2 regions of the Paenibacillus sp. BIC5C1 genome follow, and region 1 is predicted to be linked to the other one. Evidence: predicted binding sites of a transcription regulator. Region 1 holds the regulator's gene; the other holds the start of a gene.
What was found. Region 1 encodes CtsR, which represses protease genes until heat stress. Its sites were predicted from a motif close to ATGGTCAATAAAGGTCAAACA; they were not measured.

Region 1 (4,359 bases):
GTTTCGGATCTAGTTTTCAGAGAATAATCTCTGAAATGAAAATGGATACATCACAGAATGTGTGTATGATTTTCAGTTCCACAATGATTTCAAGAAGCTATGCTTCGACAAATCGCGTTTGGTGGCGATGGCGGAGGGGTTCCACACGTACCCATCCCGAACACGACCGTTAAGCCCTCTAGCGCCGATGGTACTTGGACCGCAGGGTCCTGGGAGAGTAGGACGCCGCCAAGCGAAGAACCACTGCCGATGTTATTCGGTGGTGGTTTTTATTTGCGTTTTTTACTATAGATCACAGGTGGAACAATTATAATATACGAAAAAAAGTATTTCCGAGAGATGCCCGCACATCTCTTGTTTGACTTTGTCCCGTTCCTCTGACACACTCATAAATGGATACATACATCACGTATCAGGCCATGATTTGAAAGATATCATAACTTAGAGAACGGGGTGCAGGACGACATGGAAATTCAGAAGTTAACCGTAGATGATTTTGAGCCAGCTATGGCACTCTCCGAGTATGCTTTTCAAGTGGTAATGAGTGAAGAACAAACGGAGAAGCGACGGAGTCAATTTGATTCACAGGATATATGGGGTGTATTTGAGGAGGGACAATTGGGTGCCAAACTTCACATTATTCCTTTTCAAACCTATATTCATGGGAGATCGTTTGAGATGGGCGGTATTGCGGGAGTAGCGACATGGCCAGAATATAGACGTAAAGGCTGGGTAGCGGGGCTGTTGAAACATGCTTTGGAAGAAATGAACCGTAAGAAACAAAGTATATCGTTTTTGCATCCGTTCTCTTTTGCATTTTATCGGAGATATGGATGGGAGACCTATGTTGAGTTTAAACGATATAAAGTGCCTACAGCTCATTTGCCAGCGAAAAAGGTCACCCCTGGAACAATTCGACGTGGCGATCCGGGACTCAGCATATTAAAGGAAGTATACAGTGCGTATGCTGAGCGCTATAACGGAACTTTGATCCGGGATGATGCGAGATGGGAGAACTCGGTTCTCACTAATGGAGCCAGCCAGAAGGCTGTATATTATGATGAAGCTGGTAAAGCACAAGGCTATGTTTTATATGAGGTTAAGGAAAGAAAGTTTACCATTAGAGAGATCATTTATCTGAATGAAGAGGCAAGACAAGGTTTATGGACCTTTATTGCGAACCATGATTCAATGATTGAGGAAGTCACTTTACAGGCACCAGCAAGTGATATGCTTGCTTTTCAACTAGATAATCCGCGGATACAGCAGGAAATTATACCTTTCTTCATGGCACGTATTGTGAGTGTTGAACAATTTATTTCACAGTATCCTTTTGCAAGCCCAGACTCACCAGTACAGATTAATCTCCAGGTAGAGGATGCACACGCACCTTGGAATGAAGGGGTATGGCAGTTGAATGTGGCTATGAACGGCACAGCATCGATATGGAAAACATCTGAGCCGGTAGCTAAAGATCAGACTGTTAAAGTAGATATTCAGGCGCTCACCGCAATGATGATGGGATATCGCAGACCCACAGAGATGGCTCAAATAGGTAGAGTTGAAGGACCAATTGGAGCGATTAAGGCTCTGGAGCAAGCGATTCCTGATCGGGAAACGTATTTACTTGATTTTTTCTGATTCTCATAGAATAACGAGTATTCTAGGATCATTTTCATAGACTGAACTTGTATAGCATTACGATGCTAGTGTAAAACAAATGGACTTCTCCAGCTATTTTGGAGAGGTTTTTTTGTGTCAGCCGAATATTTCGTGTAAAATCGTAAAAAATGAATAGTGCTCCCTCTTGGCAAAACCACAAAATATGCTATAATGTATATAAAGTCAAAGAAAGTCAAAGTCAACTAAAGGTTAAATACTTACGTAGCTTTCTTTCTGCAATCCGGTGGTGGGAGCCATTTTAAGGTAGTACACATCAGCGGATAAAAGCAATATTAAAGGACCTTCGAGCGTCCTTCGCTCTCCTGCTAAAGACCGTTGAAGATCAGTTTCGCTGTTTCCTTGATTGGTTAAATGGGTTGAGAAGGTGTACTCTGTAGGGGCGTGTGGGTCCTTATTGACTTAACGTTTCAGACAGTGGAGGATGAGTGGATGCGTAATATCTCTGATATTATCGAACAATATCTGAAGAGTATTTTGCATGAAAGTCCCGAAGGAATGGTCGAAATTCAACGTAATGATCTGGCTGATCAATTTTCATGTGTGCCTTCCCAGATCAATTATGTCATCAGCACCCGATTTACACTCGAAAAAGGTTACCTTGTAGAGAGTAAACGTGGCGGCGGCGGTTATGTTCGCATACAGCGGATTGAATTGCCGGCTCACTCGGCTCTGCATAACCATTTGCACCATAGTATTGGAGATGAGATCGGGCAGACAGCTGCCGAAGGTCTGATCTACCAACTGGAAGAAGCACGTTTCTTGAGCAAAAGGGAAGCCGGGTTGATGCGGGCAGCTGTATCGAGAGAGATTATATTGGTCAAACTTCCTTACCGGGATCAAATTCGTGCCAGAATGTTAAAGGCGATGTTAATATCTTTGCTCGGTAAATGAAAACTATCGGGATCAAGGGGGTACATCATTGTGCTGTGCCAAGAATGCAACAAACGTCCGGCAACACTCCATTTCACGAAGATCGTGAACGGAGAGAAGACGGAATTCCATATTTGTGAGTCATGTGCTCGTGAAAAAGGGGAAATGATTCCCGGAACATCCAACGGATTTTCCATTCACAACTTATTGTCCGGGTTGCTTGATTTTGAACCCTCAGGCAAGAATGGAAGTGCGGGAGCAACACCTGCGCAATCTCTTCGTTGTGAAGAATGCGGCATGACCTATTCACAGTTTAGCAAAATCGGCCGCTTTGGCTGTAGTTCTTGTTATAAATATTTTGACAGTCGTTTGGACCCGCTATTCAAACGGGTTCATGGCAGCACTTCCCACGTGGGTAAAGTGCCTGCAAGGGCTGGTGGCCGCATCAAGGTCAAAAGACAGATTGCTGATCTGAAACGGGATCTTCAGGAGAGCATAACGCAAGAGGAGTTTGAACAAGCTGCTCAAATTCGTGATCAGATTAGGGAACTTGAAAAAGAAATAGCTCAGGAGTAAAGTTTGTGATGAGTAGGAGGGATGCGTAATGCCTAATCTTCGTTTTACAGAGAAGGCGCTCAGCGACTGGATGCGCAGTGATGCGGCTGATTCCGAAATAGTCATTAGCAGCCGGGTCCGGATCGCACGCAACCTGCAGCATTATCCGTTTCCGATGCTGGCTTCCAATGAGCAATCGGAAGAAGTGCTGAATAAGCTGAGCGAAGTACTTCAATACGATGACGTTCATGCCTTTGGAGATTTTCATACCCTGGATTTGATTGATATCGATGACCTTGACAAACGGGTGCTGGTAGAGAAACATCTGATCAGTCCTAGTCTTGCGAATGAATCCAGAAATGGCGCTGTTATTCTCAGTGAGGATGAATCTGTCAGTATTATGATTAATGAAGAGGATCATCTTCGTATCCAGTGCCTCTATCCGGGGTTCCAGGTGAAAGAAGCCTGGGAGAAAGCTTCCGCCATAGATGATGCTTTTGAAGCGCATGTGGATTATGCTTTTGATGACCGCAGAGGATATTTAACCAGCTGTCCTACAAATGTAGGTACAGGTGTAAGAGCATCTGTTATGATGCATCTGCCCGCTCTGGTGATGACACAGCAGATTGGCCGCATTTTAACCGCAGTCTCCCAAGTCGGACTGACTGTACGGGGAATTTACGGTGAAGGCAGTGAGGCGATGGGTAACCTATTCCAGATCTCGAACCAGATCACACTGGGACAGACGGAACAAGAAGTCATCGATAATCTGCATAGTGTTGTGTTACAGATGATTGGGCATGAGCGTACCGCCAGAGAACGGTTAATTACCGACTCTAGACTGCGAATTACCGACAGAGTTATGCGTTCATACGGCATTCTGTCACATGCAGCCATCGTCGATTCGAAGGAAGCCGCACAGCGTCTGTCTGATGTTCGACTTGGCGTAGATCTCGGCTTGTTGGACGGCTTGTCCATAACCGTGATGAACGAGTTGAATGTGATGACGCAGCCGGGCTTTTTGCAAAAAACATTTGGGGAAGACATGCGGACGGATGAGCGTGACATATATCGGGCTCAGTTGATCCGTGATACGATCAGTGCAGCCAATCAATCTTAGGTTGATCAAGAGTTGTTTATAAAGGTTTCACGCCGCATCTGCGGCTTTTATATAATAGAGCATTTTCTATAAATGAATGCTGAATGATTTTATTCGCAGCATGGCTGCAAACAAAAATGATATGAAGAATA
Region 2 (4,359 bases), 560 kb from region 1:
TGAACAAACGATGCTGGCGCTGGAGCAGCTTGCATATCTCGATCGGCCAGAAATTGATGATTCGCTTACCGGTTGGCTCAAAGACAAGACACTGCATCCTTTACTTCAGTTCCGTGTGCTTCAGACATTACGACGCCGAGGTGTTCAAGGCATTATTGCGTTTACTCGTGGGGAAGAACCTGTTGAAGTGGAGATTGATACGGTTCCACTTAGACCTGAGGATTTCCCGATTCAGATTGTTCAGATTCTTGAAAGGGTGGCAGATCAGACTGAGGTTCATGAACCTACACTCTTTTATTTTGCACAAGAACTGTGGATTCAATATGTCATGGCCGTGTACGGAACACGTGATTACATGTCCATGTTGGAAGAAAATGATTCCATGACAGATATATGGGCAGCCGCTCTACATATGACCGTTGCAGACAGTCTGGGCGGTTCGCATGACGAGGAAGATACTCGCTCAATGTATGCTGTGACAGGGGCGATGCGCTTTCGTCTGGAGCAAGCATATCGATCGATGAAGCAGTTTGTTTCTGCCGGTTTGGACGGTCAATAGGAGCCGGAAACGTTTTCCTCAAACCGTATCAAGGGATTCCCCTTGAAAAAGAATCTAATCTTGTTTATACTAAAATGGTTATTTTGTACGTGATTGCCTACGTGAACATGCGAATTTTGGAGGGGAAAGTATACAATGAAAGCAACTTGGGAAAAGATAGAGAAGAACCTTGGGGTTCTTGAGGTTGAAGTGGGTGCAGATCGTGTAACTGCAGCACTCGACAAAGCTTTTAATAAAGTAGTTAAACAAGCAAACGTACCTGGATTTCGTAAAGGTAAAGTTCCACGTTCAATCTTCGAAGCTCGTTTTGGTGTGGAAAGCTTGTATCAAGAAGCAATTGACATTTTGCTTCCTGAAGCTTACACAGAAGCAATCGACCAAACGGATATCTTCCCGGTTGATCGTCCTGATGTAGATATCGAACAATTCGCTAAAGGACAAGTATTCAAGTTCAAAGCGAAAGTAACTGTTAAACCAGAAGTTACACTGGGTGACTACAAAGGCGTTGAAGTTGCTGTAGCCAAACACGAAGTAACTGATGTTGAAGTGACTGAAGAGCTCGAGCGTCTTCAACAACGTCACGCAGAACTCGTTGTTATCGACGAAGGTGCTGCACAAAACGGCGACGTTGCTGTAATCGACTTTGACGGTTCCGTTGATGGTGTACCGTTCGAAGGCGGACAAGCTGAGCGTTATTCTTTGGAACTTGGTTCCAACACGTTCATCCCAGGATTTGAAGAGCAAGTTGTGGGTCTGTCCACAGGCGACTTCAAAGACGTTGAAGTGACTTTCCCAGAGAGCTACCATGCAGCTGAACTGGCTGGCAAACAAGCGGTATTCAAAGTGAAAGTACATGAAATCAAACGTAAACAACTTCCTGAATTGGATGACGAGTTTGCTAAAGATGTTAGTGAATTCGATACGCTTGAAGAGTACAAAGCTGATCTGAAAAAACAATTGGAATCCCGTAAAGCAGACGAAGCCAAAGCAGCTCAAGAAAATGCTGTTGTAGAAAAAGTGGCTGAAAATGCTGAAGTGGACATTCCTTCTGCAATGGTTGACAGCGAAGTACAAAACATGATGCGTGATTTCGACAACCGTCTTCGCAACCAAGGTATGAACCTGGAAATGTTCCTGAGCTTCTCTGGTCAAACACAAGCTGACCTGAGAGGACAAATGCAGGAAGATGCTTCCAAACGCGTTCGCAACAACTTGGTTCTTGAAGCAGTTGGTAAAGCTGAAAACATCGAAGTGTCTGACGAAGAAGTTAACCAAGAACTCGAAAAAATGGCTGAGTCTTACAAGCGTCCTGCTGAAGAGATTCGTGGCATTCTCGAGGGTAATGGTTCCCTGGACAGCCTTCGTGACGAAGTGAAACTGCGTAAAACGATCGATGTTCTCGTTGAGAACAGCAAAGTCGTTGAAGCTGTTGAAGCTCCAGCTGAAGAAGTTGCTGCAGAAGCTGACGAAAAATAAGACAAGCTGTTATGTAATGAGCAGCTGAATAAACGATAAGGCACGTGAATCATTGCGTGCCTTATTTTTAAATTATGGCATCCATTTTATAGATGATTCAGTAATAATATGGATGGAAAATTGTCGCGGTATTGGTTATGCATATCCAGCGTCCTATGGTTCTCCTGCAAATAAAAAAAGGTGAAACGGCATAGGATTGCTCCGATTTGCACATACATAGAAAACATGGTTAAATATGATCAGGCAAAAAAGTAAACTCACTCCCTCTTGACACCACTTGTGAAAAATGACATTGTCACAGGAACGTGTTAGAATGAATTTGGGTTTGCTTTACAGGTAGCCTATGTCTAATTACATGTAGAAAAGAGGTTGGTCTCATGAGTCTGGTGCCAATGGTTGTTGAACAAACCAATCGAGGCGAGCGGTCTTACGATATATATTCGCGTTTGCTGAAGGATCGCATTATCTTTTTAACCAGTGCGATTGATGACGATGTAGCCAATCTTGTCATAGCGCAGCTTTTGTTTTTGGCAGCCGACGATCCTGAGAAGGATATCAGCTTGTACATTAATTCACCTGGTGGTTCTGTCACCGCAGGGATGGGTATATACGATACGATGCAATATATCAAGCCGGATGTATCGACCATTTGCGTAGGTATGGCAGCAAGCATGGGCTCGTTATTGCTGACAGCCGGTGCTCCTGGCAAACGATATGCGCTGACTAACAGCGAAGTAATGATTCATCAGCCGCTTGGCGGCGTTCAAGGACAGGCTGCGGATATCAAAATTCACGCAGAATGGATTATTAAAACACGTCAGAAACTGAATCAAATATACGTCGATCGTACAGGTCAACCCCTTGAGAAAATCGAGCGGGATACAGACCGTGACTTTTTCATGAGTGCTGAAGAAGCCAAAACGTACGGCATTATTGACCAGGTGCTCAGCAGACCGATCAATTCCTAAAGGGGTGGTTTCATGTTTAAATTTAACGATGAGAAAGGGCAACTGAAATGCTCTTTTTGCGGTAAATCTCAGGAACAGGTGCGCAAGCTGGTCGCTGGACCAGGCGTTTACATTTGTGATGAATGTATCGAACTGTGCACTGAAATCGTTGAGGAAGAGCTCGGTCATGACGAAGAACTGGACCTCAAAGATATTCCAAAACCGAAAGAAATCCGTGATATTCTAGACCAATATGTCATTGGACAGGATCAGGCAAAGAAATCTTTGTCTGTAGCGGTTTATAACCACTATAAACGGATCAACACGCAAAGTAAGATTGAGGATGTTGAATTGCAAAAAAGTAACATTTTGCTGTTAGGGCCTACGGGTTCTGGTAAAACGTTGCTTGCGCAAACGATGGCTAAAATCCTTAATGTTCCTTTTGCTATTGCTGATGCAACTTCATTGACTGAAGCAGGTTATGTCGGCGAAGATGTAGAGAACATTCTGCTCAAGCTGATTCAAGCTGCTGATTATGATGTGGAAAAAGCAGAGCGCGGCATTATTTATATCGATGAAATTGATAAAGTAGCGCGTAAATCCGAGAACCCATCCATTACACGTGATGTATCGGGTGAAGGTGTCCAACAGGCGCTCCTTAAAATTCTGGAAGGAACTGTAGCTTCTGTACCACCACAAGGTGGTCGTAAGCATCCTCATCAGGAATTCATCCAGATTGATACCACCAACATTTTGTTCATTTGTGGCGGTGCCTTTGATGGTCTGGAGCAAATGATCAAACGCCGGATCGGTAAAAAAGTTATCGGCTTTAACACCGTTGCGGAACAAAAAGATCTTAAACCAGGTGAATATCTGGGTATGGTATTGCCGGAAGACTTGCTGAAATTCGGTTTGATTCCGGAGTTTGTAGGCCGTTTGCCAGTTATCTCCACTTTGGAGCCGCTGGACGAAGATACATTGGTACGGATTCTGTCCGAACCAAAAAATGCGCTTACGAAACAATACCAAAAATTGCTTGAACTGGATAATGTAAATTTGGTGTTCGAACCAGGCGCATTGCTTGCGATTGCGAAAGAAGCCATTAAACGTAACACGGGTGCACGTGGACTGCGCGCAATTATCGAGGGCATTATGCTTGAGATTATGTACGAAGTGCCTTCCCGTGATGATGTTACGAACTGTGTCATTACCGAAGAGGTCGTTGAGAAGAGAGTCGTGCCTGAACTGAGCCAATCCAAGGACGACAAGCAGGAAGAAAGTGCCTAACTACAGGTGAATATTCCGTTTCAACACTGAAATATAGACTTGTCAGTTCTCCACTCCTGGCAGAAGGCGAATTCATGTCTCTGTCAGGGT

Region 2: clpP (ATP-dependent Clp endopeptidase proteolytic subunit ClpP) is a predicted target of CtsR. The motif match lies at 2,203-2,223, and genes of this name have one in related genera.

Annotation. Positions count from the first base shown of each region.
Region 1 is NZ_CP135922.1:6,252,724-6,257,082, reverse strand. Features, by position in the region: rRNA gene rrf (5S ribosomal RNA) at 118-234, shown strand; gene RS891_RS28225 (GNAT family N-acetyltransferase) at 466-1,641, shown strand; gene RS891_RS28220 (CtsR family transcriptional regulator) at 2,113-2,574, shown strand; gene RS891_RS28215 (protein-arginine kinase activator protein McsA) at 2,605-3,129, shown strand; gene RS891_RS28210 (protein-arginine kinase McsB) at 3,158-4,228, shown strand.
Region 2 is NZ_CP135922.1:5,697,365-5,701,723, reverse strand. Features, by position in the region: gene RS891_RS25525 (hypothetical protein) at 1-559, shown strand, start outside; gene tig (trigger factor) at 695-2,035, shown strand; gene clpP (ATP-dependent Clp endopeptidase proteolytic subunit ClpP) at 2,413-3,003, shown strand; gene clpX (ATP-dependent protease ATP-binding subunit ClpX) at 3,016-4,269, shown strand.